DNA from 2 places in the Actinomadura decatromicini genome. Region 1 is predicted to be linked to the other one. Evidence: riboswitches for the same ligand, from Rfam matches in the RefSeq annotation. Region 1 holds a riboswitch; the other holds the start of a gene.
The links. A riboswitch is a leader RNA that binds a small molecule or an ion and turns the genes downstream of it on or off. The one in region 1 is predicted to bind S-adenosylmethionine.
Positions count from the first base shown of each region.

Region 1 (7,708 bases):
GGGCACGGAGCACACCGCTCCCGCCCAAACCGGCCGACCGGGCGCCGAGGCCGCGCCGCAGGTCGGACGGGACGGCGGCCCGCCCGCCACGCTGACCGCGCCCACCGAAGAAACCGCCCAAGACCCGGAATTCCCGGACCGGGCCGACATATCTCGGAACGACGACAAGAGCCCCACGGAGGACGCCTCCGCCGGGGTCGGCGGCGATTCCGCCGAGGCCGATGCGGACGGCGATGTGGACGGCCATAACGCCGCCCACGAAGGCCCCCGCGCGGGCCGAGCGTCCGGCGGCGAGGGCGCCGCGCGTGTCGAGACGTCCCCGAACGGAGATACCAGGATCATGTCTTCCGCCTCGTCCACCCCAGGAGAACCGCCCGGGCACGGCCCGGGCGGCGGACGAGGCGGCCCGGAAGGCCCCGGAGGCCCGGGCGGCAAGGGGCCGCGCAAGCCCCGCAAGCCGCGCAGCCGCAAGCGCCGGTTCCTCCGCCGGACGCTGTTCACCCTGCTCGGCCTCCTCGCCTTCTTCGTCGGCGCGTTCGCGATCGCGTACCTGCTCACGCCCGTCCCGTCGCCGCAGGAGCAGGCGGTCGCGCAGGGCCCGACGTTCTACTACTCCGACGGCAAGACGCAGATCGCGAAGACCGGCGTCAACCGCGAGTCGGTCAAGCTCGACAAGATCCCGAAGAGCACCCGCGACGCGGTGATCGCCGCGGAGAACCGCAGCTTCTACGACGACCCCGGCGTGTCGGTCTCGGGCACCTCGCGGGCGCTCTGGTCGACGGTGACGGGCTCCCAGCTCCAGGGCGGGTCGACGATCACGCAGCAGATGGTCCGCAACTACTACGGCGGCATCGGCAAGGAGCGGTCGGTCACCCGCAAGCTCAAGGAGATCATGGTCTCCCTGAAGGTCGGCCGCGAGAAGAACAAGGACTGGATCCTCGAGCAGTACCTCAACACCATCTACTTCGGCCGCGACGCCTACGGCGTCCAGGCCGCGGCGAAGGCGTACTACAACAAGGACGTCTCCGAGCTGACCCCGGCCGAGGGCGCCTACCTCGCCGCCGCGATCCAGCAGCCGAGCAACTTCGCAGACCCGACCGGGGCGCGCCGCGGGTACGCCGAGCAGCGCTGGCACTCGGTCCTCGGCAACATGGTCAGGGACGGCGTGCTGACCCCCGCCCAGTCCGCCTCGCTGGCGTTCCCGGCGCCGCGTAAGGAACGGCTCACCGACGTCCTCAAGGGCCAGAAGGGCTACATGGTCAACGTGGCCAAGAAGGAGCTGGTCGAGCGGCGCGGCTACAGCGAGGACGAGATCAACCGCAGCGGCCTCAAGATCACCACGACGTTCGACCGGCGGCTGATGGACGCGCTGAAGCAGGCCGTGGCGCAGAACGCGCCGAGCGGGATGAACAAGAAGATCCGGACGGGCGCGGTGTCGGTCGACCCGGCCACCGGGCAGGTCCTCGCGTTCTACGGCGGCCGCGGCTACCTGGACGAGGCGCTGAGCAGCGCGTTCGGCGACTGGGCGCAGGCCGGCTCGGGGTTCAAGCCGATCGCGCTGGCCGCCGCGCTGGAGGACGGCAAGTCCCTCAGCACGTCCTACGACGGCAGTTCGCCGCAGTACTTCAACGGCACCCGCATCGAGAACGACAGCGGCGAGAACTTCGGGACGATCAACCTCGTCACGGCGACCGAGCACTCCGTCAACACCGCCTACGTGAACCTCGGCCGCGACGTCGGCAACGAGAAGATCGCCGAGATGGCGGAGAAGATGGGCATCCCGGCGGCGCAGATGAACGCGGCGCAGCGGTCCGCGGCGACGTTCCCGCTCGGGGTCGTGTCGCTGCATCCCGTCCAGCAGGCGGGGGTCTACGCGACGTTCGCGGCCGAGGGCGTGCACCGGACGCCGTTCGTGGTGAAGTCCGTCACGGAGGACGGCGGTCACAAGCGCACGTTCAGCGAGAAGGGCAAGCGGGCCCTGAGCGAGCAGAACGCGCGGGACGCGACGTACGCGATGCAGCAGGTCGTCCAGGGCGGCACCGGGACGGGCGCGCAGCTCCCCGACGGCCGCGACGTCGCGGGCAAGACCGGTACGACCGACCAGGGACGCGCGATCTGGTTCAACGGCTACATCCCGCAGATGGCGACGTCGGTGGCGATGTTCCGCAGCGACGGCAAGCCCCTCCAGATCCCCGGCTTCGGCGCGTACGGCGGGCAGCTCCCCGCGCAGATCTGGCGGTCGTACATGAGCGAGGCGGTCAACATCAAGGGCTACGACCCCGAGTCGTTCGGGTCGCCGTCGATGCGGCCGGGCGGCGGCTGGAGCAACCCGCCCGACTCGACCGGCCCCGGCGGGACGGACGAGCCGCCCTCGACCGGGCCGGAGGAGCCGCCGCCCTCCAACGGGACGGAGGGCCCCGACCTCCCGACCCCGCCCACCGACCTGCCGACGCTGCTGCCCACGCCGCCCGGCGGGGGCGGCGGTGACGACGGCGGAGGCGGCGGGCCGACCGACGGTCCGGGCGACGGCGGGGGCGGAGGCCGTCCCGCCACGCACGACTAGCCCTGTTCCGGGTTCCGGGGCCCCGGCCGGGTCAGTCGCAGGCTTTGCCGATCGTGGCCGGGGTCTCCTTCAGCACGGTGTCGAGCTGCGCGACGTCGCCGCCGCCGACGGCCGGGGCGGCGGCGCGGAGCCGGTCCGCCTCGGCCTTCAGGGCCTTGCGCAGGTCGCTGTCGCCGGTCTCCTTCGCGAGGGCGTCGAGGCGCCCGGCGAGCTTCTCCGTCGCCTGCCGCCACTGCGCGGGCTCCGCCGCGGGGACGCTCCGCACCTGCGTGATGTACTGCTGGAACGCCTGCCTGGTGTCGTCGCACACCTTGCCGGAGTCGCCGCCCAGCGCGCCGCACCCGCCCAGCAGGCCGGCCGCGCCCAGCGCGGCGACGCCCGCCGCCAGCGCCCGAACAACCCCGTACCGCATCGCACCCTCCAGCTCGGTCCCCGCCCGGCCATCTTTGATCCCCGACCAGACCCGCATATAATTCCGCATTAGGTCATGAGCGCCAGCGTCAAGCCCCGGCTTGCTGGCCGGCAACCCTTCGTCCGCGATGGGGTGCCCCGGGTGAGGACCCGGCCGGACGCGGTTCCGCGGCCCGGCAAGCGCGGACCCTGGCCACTCCCCGGGGTCCCTGACCCGGAAGGCTCCGGTGTGTCCACGCTGCTCGCCCCCTCCCCCATCACTCCTGCTGTGACGCGCGCCGAAGGGGGCCGGGTTCGCCCGCTCCCCCGGATCATCGGCGCGGACGTCCCCGTCCCCGTGAAGGGCGGCGGACACGTCCCCTACGCCAACCTCGACTACGCGGCGAGCGCGCCCTGCCTGGAGGCGGCGCACGAGGCCGTCGCCCGCGCGCTGCCGTACTACAGCAGCGTCCACCGCGGCGCCGGGTACGCGTCGCAGGTGACGACGCGGGCGTACGAGGAGGCGCGGGACGCCGTCCGGTCGTTCCTCGGCGCGTGGCGGCGCTCGGCGGTCGTGTTCACGCGCAACACGACGGACGCGATGAACCTGCTGGCGCACGCCGTCCCGCGCGGGACGAGCGTCGTCGTCTTCGAGACCGAGCACCACGCCTCCCTGCTGCCGTGGCGGCGGGCCGTGCGGCTGCCCGCGCCCGCGACCCCGGCCGAGGCGATCTCCGCCGCCGACCGGGCGCTGCGCGAGTCGCCGATCGGGTCGCGGCTGCTCGTCGTCACCGCCGCGTCCAACGTCACCGGCGAGCTGTGGCCGGTCGAGGAGCTGGCGAAGGTCGCGCACCGCAACGGCGCGCGGATCGCGGTGGACGCGGCGCAGCTCGTCCCGCACCGGCCGCTGGACATGACGGCGCTCGGCCTCGACTACGTCGCGTTCTCCGGGCACAAGCTGTACGCGCCGTTCGGCACGGGCGTGCTCGCCGGGCGCGCGGACTGGCTGCGCGCCGCCGAGCCGTACCTGAAGGGCGGCGGCGCCAGCGCGTCCGTCGGCCGGACGACCCGCTGGGCCGCGTCCGCCGAGCAGCGGCACGAGGCGGGCTCCCCGAACGTGCTGGGCGCGATCGCGCTCGCCGCCGCCTGCGCGACGCTGAGCGGATCGTGGGACGCGGTCCGCGCCCGCGAGGAGTCGCTCCTCGGACGGCTCCGCGCGGGGCTCGCGGAGCTGCCGTCCGTCCGGGAGCTGACGCTGTGGGGCGACCGCGCGCCGCGCGTCGGGATCGTGTCGTTCATCGTGGACGGCTGGAACGCGTCGGACGTGGCGCTTACGCTGTCCGAGGAGTACGGCGTCGGCGTCCGGGACGGGAGGTTCTGCGCCCACCCCCTCGTCCGGCACCTGCTGGACGGGGACGGGCGGGGAGACCGGGCGGGGTGCTCGGCAGGGGGCCGGGACACCGCCGTCCGCGCCAGCCTCGGCATCGGCACGAGCGAGGAGCACGTCGATCGGCTCCTCGCCGCCCTCGCCGGACTGACGGGACGCTGACCAGCGCGCTCACCCGTACTGTCAGGTGATGGTGCGCTTTGGTGCTGTTCGCCCATGTAGCGTAGGCAGACGCGCGGGGACGAGCACGGAGGAAACAGGGGGTGGCGACCGTGGCCGACGCGTGGCGTCCCACGTCGGAACTGGAGCGCCGGCTCCAGGAGACCGTCCGGGCCGGGGACCAGGAGAGCTATTTCCGCCTCCTCGCGGACAGCGAGCTCGTCGTCCCCGTGCCCCCCGACATCGCGGAGGGGATGCTCGCGGGCGAGGCGCAGCCGTCCTGGCCGACCCAGGAGGAGGACGGCCGCGTCCACGTGCTCGCGTACACGTCGGCGTCGGCGATGCGCGCCTGCCTCGGGCCGTCCTACCGGCACTTCGTGACCGTCCGGTTCGGCGACATCGCTGAGACGTGGCCGGACGACCGCTGGTGGCTCGCCGTCGACGCGCCCGCCCGCGGCGCCACGGCGGCGCTGCCGATCGAGTCGCGGCTGCCCGCCTGGTTCGTCCGGCAGGTCGCGGCCGGCGACGGCCGCCCGCCGCAGGTCGGCCGCGCGTCCCCGCCCTGGGAGGAGCTGCGCGGCCAGCACCGCGGGCTCCCCCGCGAACCGGCCGCCGCACCCGCCGCACCCGCCGCCGAGCCCGGACCTGTTGTCGAGCCCGCACCCGAGCCCGCGCCCGAGGCGGCGTCCGAGCCGACGCTCGGGCAGGCTCCCGAGCCGGGGCCCCTGCCCGAGCAGGTGCCGGATCCGGTCGCCGAGCAGGCCGACGCGGCGCGGGGCGGAACGGCGCGGGCGGAGTTCCAGCCCGCCAACGACGTGGAGCGCGAGCTGCTCCGCGCCGCCGCCAACAACGACCACGACCTCTTCCTGCAGACGCTCGCGGCGACGGACGTGCTGCTGCCCATCCCGGACGACATCGACTACGCGCTGCGTCCGGGCCGTCCTGGGTTCCCCTGGCAGACGCGGGAGGTGGACGGTTCGACCGTCGTCCCCGTCTTCACCTCGCCCGAGCGCCTCATCGAGGCCGCCCACGCCGCCGGGACCGGCACCGAGTACATCAGGCTGCCGTTCACCGTCGTCCTGCGCTACTGGCCCGACCACGGCTGGCTGCTCGCCATCAACTCCGGGTCGCCGGCGGGCGGCACGGTCCTCGCGCAGCAGTTGCCCGGCCTCGCCGCCTGGGCCGACCAGCGCGCCGCGCAGCGCATGACCGCGGACTTCGAGCCGCAGAACGACATCGAGCAACGCCTGTTCGACGCGGCGCGCCGCCGCGACACCGACGCCTTCTACTCGATCCTGCTCGGCGCGCAGGTGCTCGTCCCCGCCGACCCGGACACCCCGTGGGGCATCGACCCGGCCGATCCCGGGTTCCCGTGGCGGCCGGTGTCCGTGCACGGGCGGACGTCCATCCAGATCTTCACGTCGTTGAAGTGGATGAACGAGGCGATCGGCTCGTCCCGGTTCGTGATGCCGACGCTGGTCGACGTCGTCGCGGCGTGGCCGGAGACGGGGTGGAACCTCGTCCTCAACCCGGGGACGCCGATCGACGCGACCCTGCCGGGCGACCAGGTCCGCGCGCTGCGCGGCCCGGACACCCCGGCCGCGTCGCCCGCCGCCGCTCCGGCCGCCGCGACTCCGCCGCCCCCGGAGGCGCCCGCGGTCCCGGTGGCGCCCCCCGTTCCGGCGACCGCCGCACCGTCGTCCGCCCCGTCGCCCGCCGTCCCGGCCGAGCCGGAGGCGGCCGTGCCGAGCGCGCCCGCCGAGGAGCCCGCGGGGGACGCTCCCGATCCCACCGCGCCGCGAACGCCCGGACGGCACGCCGCCGCCGTCCCGGCCGCCGACCCGGGTGAGACGTCGCAGGACGTCCCCGAGCCGTCCGCGCTGCCGAACGTGCCCGAACCGCACGACGAGCGCATCGAGCCGCGGGACGCGGAGAGCCCGGCGCCCGCCGTCTCCGAGGAGACCGCCGCCGCGCGGGACGACGTCCGGCCGCCGCCCCCCGTCCCGGAGCCCGAGCCCGCGTTCGAGCCCGGAAACCGGATCGACCAGGAGTTGTACGAGGCGGCGTCCGGCGGCGACTCCGACGGGTTCCTGCGGGTGCTGCTCAACGCCAACGTGCTGGTGCCGATCCCGGACGACGCCCCCCTCGAAGTCACGCCGATCCAGCGCGACTTCCGCTGGGACGCGGCGCTGCGCACCGAGTCGGCGGTGCAGGTGTTCACCTCGCTGGTGCGGCTGCGCGAGGTGCTGCCGCAGTCGCGGTTCGTGTACGCCGACTTCCGCGAGCTGATCAGCGGCTGGCCCCGCGACGACTGGACGATGCTCCTCAACCCGGGCACACACATCGGCGCGTCCCTGCGCGGCGACCAGGTGAGGGAACTCAGCCAATGGGCGGCCCGCGTGGGCCTCGCCATCACCCACCCAGAGGTCCCGCCCCACCCCGAGTCCGCCGGACGATCCGAGGTCCCGCCCCACCTCGACACTCCGGCACGCCCGGAGAGCCCGGCTCACCCCGAGACCCCCGCCCGATCCGACGCTCTGGTCCGACCAGAGGCCCCCGGCCCCTCCGGAGTCCCGTCCCTCTCCGAACTCCCGGCGAATCCCGAGGTCCCGACCCGGGCCGACGCTCTGGCCCGGCCGGAGGCCGCCGAGCACCCCGGGGTCTCGGCCCGATCCGATCTACCGGCCCAGCCGGAGGTTCCGGCCCGGCCCGAACTTCCGGCCCGGTCCGAAATCCCGAGCCACTCCGAGGCTCCGAGCGGACCGGAGGTTTCGGGCGGCTCCGAAGTCCCGACGCGACCGGAGGTCACCGGCCGACCCGAGCCTTTGGCGCGTCCGGAAGCCTTGGGCTCAGCATCCGGCGCGCAGCCGGACGTCTCGTCTCCGCAGCCCGAGGTCCCGACCCGACCCGAGGTCCCAGGTGGGCCGGAGGTTTCGGGCCGCTCCGAAGTCCCGACACGACCGGAGATCCCTGGCCAGTCCGAAACCTTGGCGCGTCCAGACGCCTCGGGCTCGGTGGCGGGCGCGGAGCCGGACGTCTCGTCTCCGCAGGCTGAGGTCCCGACCCGACCCGAGGTTCCGGAGAGTCCGCCCGAGGTCCAGAGCCGACCCGAGGTTCCGGGTAGGCCGGAGGTGGGCGGGCGGTCCGAGGTCCCGGCGCAAGCGGCGGACCATGGCCTTCCCGGGGTTTCGAGCGAGCCGGTGGTTCCG
Region 1 covers NZ_VSRQ01000001.1:514,802-522,509, forward strand. Annotated here, with positions in the region: gene FXF68_RS01985 (transglycosylase domain-containing protein) at 1-2,563, shown strand, start outside; gene FXF68_RS01990 (hypothetical protein) at 2,595-2,975, opposite strand; SAM riboswitch class IV at 3,047-3,163, shown strand; gene FXF68_RS01995 (aminotransferase class V-fold PLP-dependent enzyme) at 3,231-4,502, shown strand; gene FXF68_RS02000 (SseB family protein) at 4,604-7,708, shown strand, end outside.

Region 2 (7,708 bases), on a different contig from region 1:
GGTCATCGGGACGCAACGGTGCGCCCATGCCCCGGCGACCCGCCCGTCCGCGCCGAGACCATGCCGTGCATGTCCTCAGGCCCGGCGCAGCGCGACCAACGTCCGATCTTCATCCTCGGCTGCGCCCGGTCGGGGACGTCCCTGCTGCAGCAGATGCTGCATTCGCATCCGCGCATCGCCGTCCCCGCCGAGACGAGTTTCGTCCTCCCGGCCTATACGGCGCGGTGCGAGTTCGGTGACCTCACGGTCAGGGACAACAGGCGCGAGCTGGCGGACTGGATCACCCGCGACCGGTCCACGAAGTTCCGCGTGCTCGGTTTGGACGCGGCCGAAACCAGCGAGGAGATCGTCGCCGGGCCGCCCACGCTGGGCTCCGTGGTCGGCACCGTGTTCGGCGCGTACGCGCGCCGGTTCGACAAGCCGCGCTGGGGCGACCGGCGGCCGAGCTACATCCGGTACGCGGGTTCGCTGCTGCGGATGTTCCCGGACGCCCAGTTCGTCCACCTGGTCCGGGACGGCCGCGACTGCGTCGCGTCCCTGCTGGAGAGGCCGTGGTACGACCAGGACGTCCACCACGCCATCTCCGCGTGGCGGGAGGCCGTCGACCGGGGCCGCCGCCTCGGCGCCCGCCTCGGCCCGGACGGCTACTACGAGATGCAGTACGAGCGCCTCGTCGCTGACCCCGCCGACGAGCTGGCGAGGCTCTGCGCCTTCCTCGGCGAGGACTTCGACCCCGCCATGACCGCCATCGCGCGGCCGGACCGCGCCGTGAAGCGGTCCGTCCAGGAGCGCGGCGGCTGGCACGGCCGGACGAAGAGCGCCATCACGACCACCCGCGTCGGGTCGTGGGCGCAGCGCCTGCACTCCTGGGAGATCAGCCTGGCGGAGGCCGCGTTCGGCCAGCGCCTCGCCGAGTTCGGCTACGAGCCGAGCGGCCTGCCGAAGCCGCCCGCGTCGCAGCTCGCCCGGTTCGCCAAGATCAGCACGCACCGCCGGATGGCGCAGCGCAAGGAGGCCCTGCGCGAGCGCTGGCGCCGCCACCACGAGCCGAACCCCGTCGAATGCCTCCTGACGCCGGAGCCCGCCCCGAAACCGCGAGCCGACTCCGGAAGCCCCCTCGCGAGCTGAGCCGCGAGACGTCAGTCGAGGGCCGCGAGCTGGTCGGCGAACCAGCGGTGCGGGGGGAGCACGGTCGCGGCGGCGGCGAGACGGGCGCAGCGCTCCGCGCGCTCGGCGCGGGGCATCAGCAGAGCCCGGTGCAGGGCCTCGGCGGTCTGCGACACGTCGTAGGGGTTGATCGTCAGCGCGTCCTCGGACAGCTCGGCCGCCGCGCCCGCCTCCCGGGACAGCACCAGCGCACAGCCCCGCCGCGACAGGACGGGCCCCTCCTTCGCGACGAGGTTCATCCCGTCCCTGATCGGGTTGACCAGCAGGACGTCCGCGAGCCCGTAGGCGGCGAGGGAGCGCGGGTAGTCGTCGTTCACCTGCACGATCAGCGGGTCCCAGTCGGCGGTGCCGAACTCGTCGGTGATCTGCTTGGCCGTCCGCTCGACGGCCTCGGTGTACTCCCGGTACTCGCGCAGGTCGTAGCGGGACGGGTAGGCGAACGCGAGGTGCACCACCCGGCCGCGCCATTCGGGATGGTTGACGAGCAACTCGCGGTAGGCGGCGAGCCCGCGCACGATGTTCTTGGACAGTTCCGTCCGGTCGACACGGACGATGAGCTGACGGTCGCCCACCTGTTCGCGTAGCGCGCGCGCCCGGTCGACGACGTCCTGTTCGGCGGCGCGTTGGCGCAGGGCCGTCCCGTCGACGCCGAGGCCATGGACGCCTACGCGCGTGACGTGTCCGCCGCACGAGACGGTACGCGAGGCACGGTCGACCCGAGTGCCGGGCAGCAACTCGCAGCAGTCGAGGAACGCCGAAGCCCATCGCTCTGTCAGGAACCCAGCGTGGTCCGCCCCGAGGATGCCCAGCAGGATCTGCGTACCGATGTCGTCAGGGAGAAGGCGGAAATAGTCGGGTGGAGCCCACGGCGTGTGCGAGAAATGCACGATCCTCAGGTCGGGACGTCTCTCGCGCAGCATCCTGGGCGCGAGAGACAGGTGGTAGTCCTGGATCGCGGCCTTCGCGCCGGGTGCGGCGTCCCGGGCCAGGGCGTCCGCGAACGCCGCGTTGTACGCCTCGTAGGACTGCCAGTCGCGCCGGGTGCTCGCGTCGAAATGCGGGCTGCGCGGGGTGTCGTACAGCAGGTGGTGGACGAACCACAGCGTCGAGTTCGCCACGGCGTTGTAGGCGCGGTGGAACGTCCCCGCCGGGATGTCGAGCATCCGCACGGCCGCGCCGCCCGTCTCGTACCCGGCGAGGTCGAGACGGCCGTCGGGGGAGCTGCGGGCGGCCGTCCGGTCGGCCTCGCCCAGGCTTGAGCACACCCACAGCACGTCCGGCGACGCCTCGTCGTGTGCCGCCGCTATCCCGGCGAGGCCGGAGACGAGTCCGCCGCCGCCGCGCCGCATGGTGAGCGCGCCGTCCTCCGACAGCGAGAACGACACCGGGCCCCGGTTCGACGCCACCAGCACTTGGCTCATACCGGCAGGGTCTCAGTTGGGACCGGGGCGCTTCAAAGCGCCCCGCGTGCCGCGCGCCGCCCCGCCGGACGGGTCCGAGGGGTGATCAAGAACTCGTCCGGGTAACGTCTCAAGGGCCGGACCCACCTGTCTCGCATCCGGTCAGTTCATGTAAAGTCACGCATACAAGCCCAAAGCGGCTTGGCGCTCGACAACTGAATACAGCTCATCCAGAGGGGTGGAGGGACCGGCCCTGCGAAGCCCCGGCAACCACCCGGCTAAGGCGTACTCGCGATCCTGCGAGGCCGGCCGGGAGATGGTGCCAACTCCGGCCTGCGACCAAGGTGGCGCAGGAAAGATGGGGAGAAAGGCCTCGCCAGCATGGCACTCACGCCTGCCACCGCCGACCTCGGACCGGCAACCGCCCTCGTCTGCCGCGAATGCGGCTCGTCCCGCGATCTCGGGCCGCACTACGCCTGCGAGGAGTGTTTCGGCCCCCTGGAGATCGCGTACGACTTCGGGGGAGTCACCCGCGCGAGCATCGAATCCGGTCCGCGCAACATCTGGCGGTACCGGGGACTGCTGCCCGTCCCGTCCAACATCGCGGACACGCCGAACACCGAGCCCGGACTGACCCGGCTCGTCCGCGCCGACAACCTCGCCGAGAGCCTCGGCCTGCAGAGCCTCTGGGTCAAGGACGACAGCGGCAACCCGACCCACTCGTTCAAGGACCGCGTCGTCGCCGTCGCGCTCGCCGCCGCCCGCGAGCTCGGCTTCAAGGTGCTGGCCTGCCCGTCCACGGGCAACCTCGCCAACGCCGTCGCCGCGGCGGCCGCCCGCGCGGGCATCCGCAGCGCGGTGTTCGTCCCGTCGAACCTGGAGTCGCAGAAGATCATCACGACGGCCGTCTACGGCGGGACGTTCGTGACGGTCGACGGCAACTACGACGACGTGAACCGGCTCGCCTCGGAGATCGCCGGGGAGCAGGACGACTGGGCGTTCGTCAACGTCAACGTCCGGCCGTACTACGCGGAGGGCTCCAAGACCCTCGGCTACGAGATCGCCGAGCAGCTCGGCTGGCGGCTGCCGGACCAGATCGTCGTCCCGGTCGCGTCCGGCTCCCAGCTCACCAAGATCGACAAGGCGTTCCAGGAGCTGATCAAGCTGGGCCTCGTCGAGGACCGGCCGTACCGCGTGTTCGGCGCGCAGGCCGCGGGCTGCGGCCCGGTCGCCGCCGCGTTCAAGGCCGGCCTCGACGTGATCCGCCCGGTGAAGCCGGACACGATCGCGAAGTCCCTCGCCATCGGCAACCCGGCCGACGGCCCCTACGTCCTGGACGTCGCCCGCCGCACCAACGGCGCCGTCGAGGACGTCACCGACGACGAGGTCGTCGAGGGCATCCAACTGCTCGCCCGCACCGAGGGGATCTTCGGCGAGACGGCGGGCGGCGTGACCGTGGCGACGCTCCGCAAGCTGATCGGCACCGGGGCGCTCGACCCGTCCGCCGAGACCGTGATCATCAACTCGGGGGACGGGTTGAAGACCCTGGACGCCGTCGCGCCGGTCGCCGCGCCGTCCGCCAACATCGCCCCGTCCCTGGAAGCGTTCCGCGCCGCGGGCCTCGCCTGAGAAAAGGAGCAGCATGAGCACCGTGTCCGTCCGTATACCGACGATCCTGCGGACCTACACCGGCGGCGAGGCGGAGGTGAAGGCCGAGGGCGCCACCCTGCGCGCGGTCGTCGCCGACCTGGAGGCCAGCTACTCCGGCATCTCCGCCCGCATCCTGGACGACGCCGGCAAGATCCGCCGCTTCGTGAACGTCTACGTCGGCGACGAGGACGTCCGCTTCGCCGACGGCCTCGACACCGCGACGCCCGAGGGCGTCCAGATCTCGATCATCCCCGCCGTGGCGGGCGGCTGAGAGCCGAACCCGATCCCGGCGCGCCCCCACCGCGCGCCGGGATCGGGTTCATCTTTGTCGGAGGCATGGTGCAGTATCGGCGCCAGTCCACCGAGGAGCCAGGGTGCCGTTCAAAAACCAGCAGATCGCCGACCACGCCTTCCTGCAGAAGATGTTCGAGGACGACTACTACCCCGACCACCTGGTAGCCAAGGCGAGGTCGATCCTGCAACGCCTCTGCGAACGAATAGAGGCCGAAAACCCCGCCGACCTCCCAGCCCTCTACACCCTCACCCAGGCCGCCACAGAAGAGATCAACGTCCTGACCGAGGAGTTCTACGAGGCGGACAGCGAAATAGAAACAGTGGCCCGCGACTTCCTGGCCGAAGACTTCTGGTTCATCGCAACCGCCTACGACTTCCCCAACGCAGACCTAGAAGAACTAGTAGCAAACCGAGACTGGTAACCCCGCTAAAAGAGCGGATGCTCCCCGGGGAACGCTTCGCGGACGTGCGAGAGCATCCTCTCCTCACACGCTCCGAACCGCTCAAAGTTCTGCCGCGCCTGCCCCAGACTCAAACGCCGGTTCGGCCCGCCCCGAACCACGTCGACGTCATGCTCGTCCTGCCCGTCGTCCTCCCAAAAGCACACCGGGCAGATCTCGAAGAACCCCCGTTGCTCAAGCGTCAAATAACCGCAACAAGGACACGCATAAGGCTCCCCTCGCGGCCCCCGTCGCACATTGAAGAACACTGTTCTCGATGCCTTACCGGAGAAGGAGGCGCCACTACTCGACCAATACCTTGGCCCTCCAGAGCCTCGACCGGCCGTGGCCGGATGCCATCCACGGCTTCAGGCTAGTCACACGGACCGAGCGCGAAGGGCCGACGGCTGACCGTCTCCTGCTCTCGTGTTGTCAGCCGTCGTGCGCGGCGCCGGGTGGTGGACGCCGAGGAAGCGGGCTGCCACCCAGGTGTGACGGCTTGGGCGTGCGGCGGAGCCGCCGCCATCCTCGACAGATCGGGATCGGGGGAGCCACGCACCTTTCCAACTCAGCTTGCAACGTCCCTGTACCGGCGGAGTCTCGCGCCAGCCTCAGCGATGTTCGCAGTCGCGCGGCCTGGGTGATTCAGTTGGACATGGCCAGGTCGCGGGGCAGCGCCTCAAGGATCTCGAATCGCTGATCCAGACCGGTCATGTTGAGGAGGTTGGAGACTCGTGGCGAAGGGCGCAGAAACACGAGGCGACCGCCTAGAGCCGTGATGCGCTTCCAGGCGCGAAGCAGTGCGTTGATACAGGAAGAGTCGCAGAAGGTCAGCCCGGAAAGGTCGATCGCTATGCGGGGCGGGGTCCGCAACGGGAGCACGCGGGCGACTCCGTCATCGAGAAGCGGCGCGCTGTGGAGGTCCATCTCCCCGTGAACAACTATCACCGGCCAGTCGTCTTGCTCCTTCAGGGAGACGCTTGCTTCTTGTTTCTTCACGGAGACGTTTGCTTTGCGTGGTGCTGCCACCATCGCCCTACAACCTCCCGACCATCGATCCAGGTCACGAGCCAAACCCATGCCGTAAGTACGACTGCGCTTACCCGGTGTAGACGTGATCTAACGCGGCGACGCGTCCCCCATGACGACCGGCCGGGACGGGGCTGGCCAGTGCGGCGCGACGCGCGGCCCGGCCAGCCGCCCGGTGACCGGCACCCACGCCACACGCCCCGCGCGGCCAGGCGCGGGGCCGCGCTAGCGGCCCAAGCGCCGCCGCCCCCTGATTCCAAGCAGCCAAATTCCGCAGAGCATCTACGCCGCAGCGAGAGACATTTCCGAGTACCCGCAAGGCCCGAGAGTTGCGAACCCTCGTAGGGGCGATGAGGACGCCATGGTAAAGCCGCTGGCTGGATGCCGCATGGGCGACCGTACATGGAGTGTGATTGCAGCAGACCTCCGGTTGTGCACGAGACCCCGGCGTGTCGCTGAAACGATCAAGGGCGTTCTCGACAGGGGGACGCCCGTAGCGTCTCAGACATGCCCGGTCGCTCGTCCCGTCTTGGGGCAGTTTTCCTCTCGCCCGGAGCGGCCGGGACCGGCCCGGAGAGGACGGCAAGCCAGCCGTTTCCGACTGGCCTCCGGCGACTGCGGAAAGGCTGCCCTTAATGTGAGGGGGTTCTGCTCGTCCAGTTGGAACGCGATGTTCGCCGGTTGAATCCATATTGGGGGGCTGGTTGTAGGGTGGCGGCGTTTCGGGCTGTTGTGTTGTGTTTGAGGTTGGGGAGTGTCTCGTTAATGAGACTCGGGAGTATGGCCGAGGGCTTGGGGTTGCCAGTCAGGGTGGTTTGAGTGATGGTCGGCAGCTCGGCGAAGGCTTGTAGGGCTTCGCGGGCTCCTGGCAGGGCTCGGCCTCGTGTGCGCATCTCGTCGGCTCGGGCGCGGTCGCCGGCGGCCTGGGCCTCGACGAATTTGGGGAAGTAGTCGCCTGGGTCCTCGATGTCGTAGAGGTCGAGGGTTTCGCGGAAGATGACTTGTTCGGTGCGGCCGGTGACGTCTGCTAGGCGGTCAACGTGGCGGCCCGGGCTGGGCACTCGGTGGCGATGCTGCGGAGCGCCTACGCTCACTGCATCGACGGCGACTAGGAGATCATGAACCGGCGCATTGATGCAGCGCTGGGGGCTCCTCCCGCACCCGCCACGGAACGCGCGGAACAAACCGGCCCTCCCTCGCTCCGCCCTCGGGTCCGTGTTCCGCGACTGTTCCGTGAATGTCGGCGGACGACCGCACACGGTGGAACACGGCGAGGCAGGCGCGACACCCGCCTGTCTCGTCCCGACGCAGGTGGGAACAGGTCCAGGCCGGTAGGTGAACCTTCCCTGGGTGAGGATGCGCGGCGCTTGCACTCGGCAGGGTAGAGTGCTAAACAAACGGTTGGCACTCTGCTGTGGAGAGTGACAACTTCACAGTCTGGGTCGGGGCGATGAGGCTCCAGTTCGGCGGCGGAATGGCAGTCGTCGGCGGGGGCCGTCCGTCGCGGGCGTCGGCTCGATCCGTCTAAGCCACCTTGTTCCGGGAGGACTGGAGCCTATGGCTGCAAAGATGATCGCGTTCGACGAGGAGGCCCGTCGCGGTCTTGAGCGCGGCATGAACCAGCTCGCCGACGCCGTCAAGGTGACCCTTGGTCCCAAGGGCCGCAACGTCGTGCTGGAGAAGAAGTGGGGCGCCCCCACGATCACGAACGACGGTGTGTCGATCGCC
Region 2 covers NZ_VSRQ01000010.1:297,932-305,639, forward strand. Annotated here, with positions in the region: gene FXF68_RS37575 (sulfotransferase family protein) at 70-1,128, shown strand; gene FXF68_RS37580 (alpha,alpha-trehalose-phosphate synthase (UDP-forming)) at 1,140-2,588, opposite strand; SAM riboswitch class I at 2,791-2,932, shown strand; gene thrC (threonine synthase) at 2,949-4,196, shown strand; gene FXF68_RS37590 (MoaD/ThiS family protein) at 4,210-4,488, shown strand; gene FXF68_RS37595 (DUF5713 family protein) at 4,592-4,933, shown strand; gene FXF68_RS44880 (CPCC family cysteine-rich protein) at 4,939-5,220, opposite strand; gene FXF68_RS37605 (STAS domain-containing protein) at 5,597-5,983, opposite strand; gene groL (chaperonin GroEL) at 7,538-7,708, shown strand, end outside.
Region 2: linked by a shared signal. The riboswitch ahead of thrC (threonine synthase) and the one ahead of FXF68_RS01995 (aminotransferase class V-fold PLP-dependent enzyme) in region 1 are both predicted to bind S-adenosylmethionine.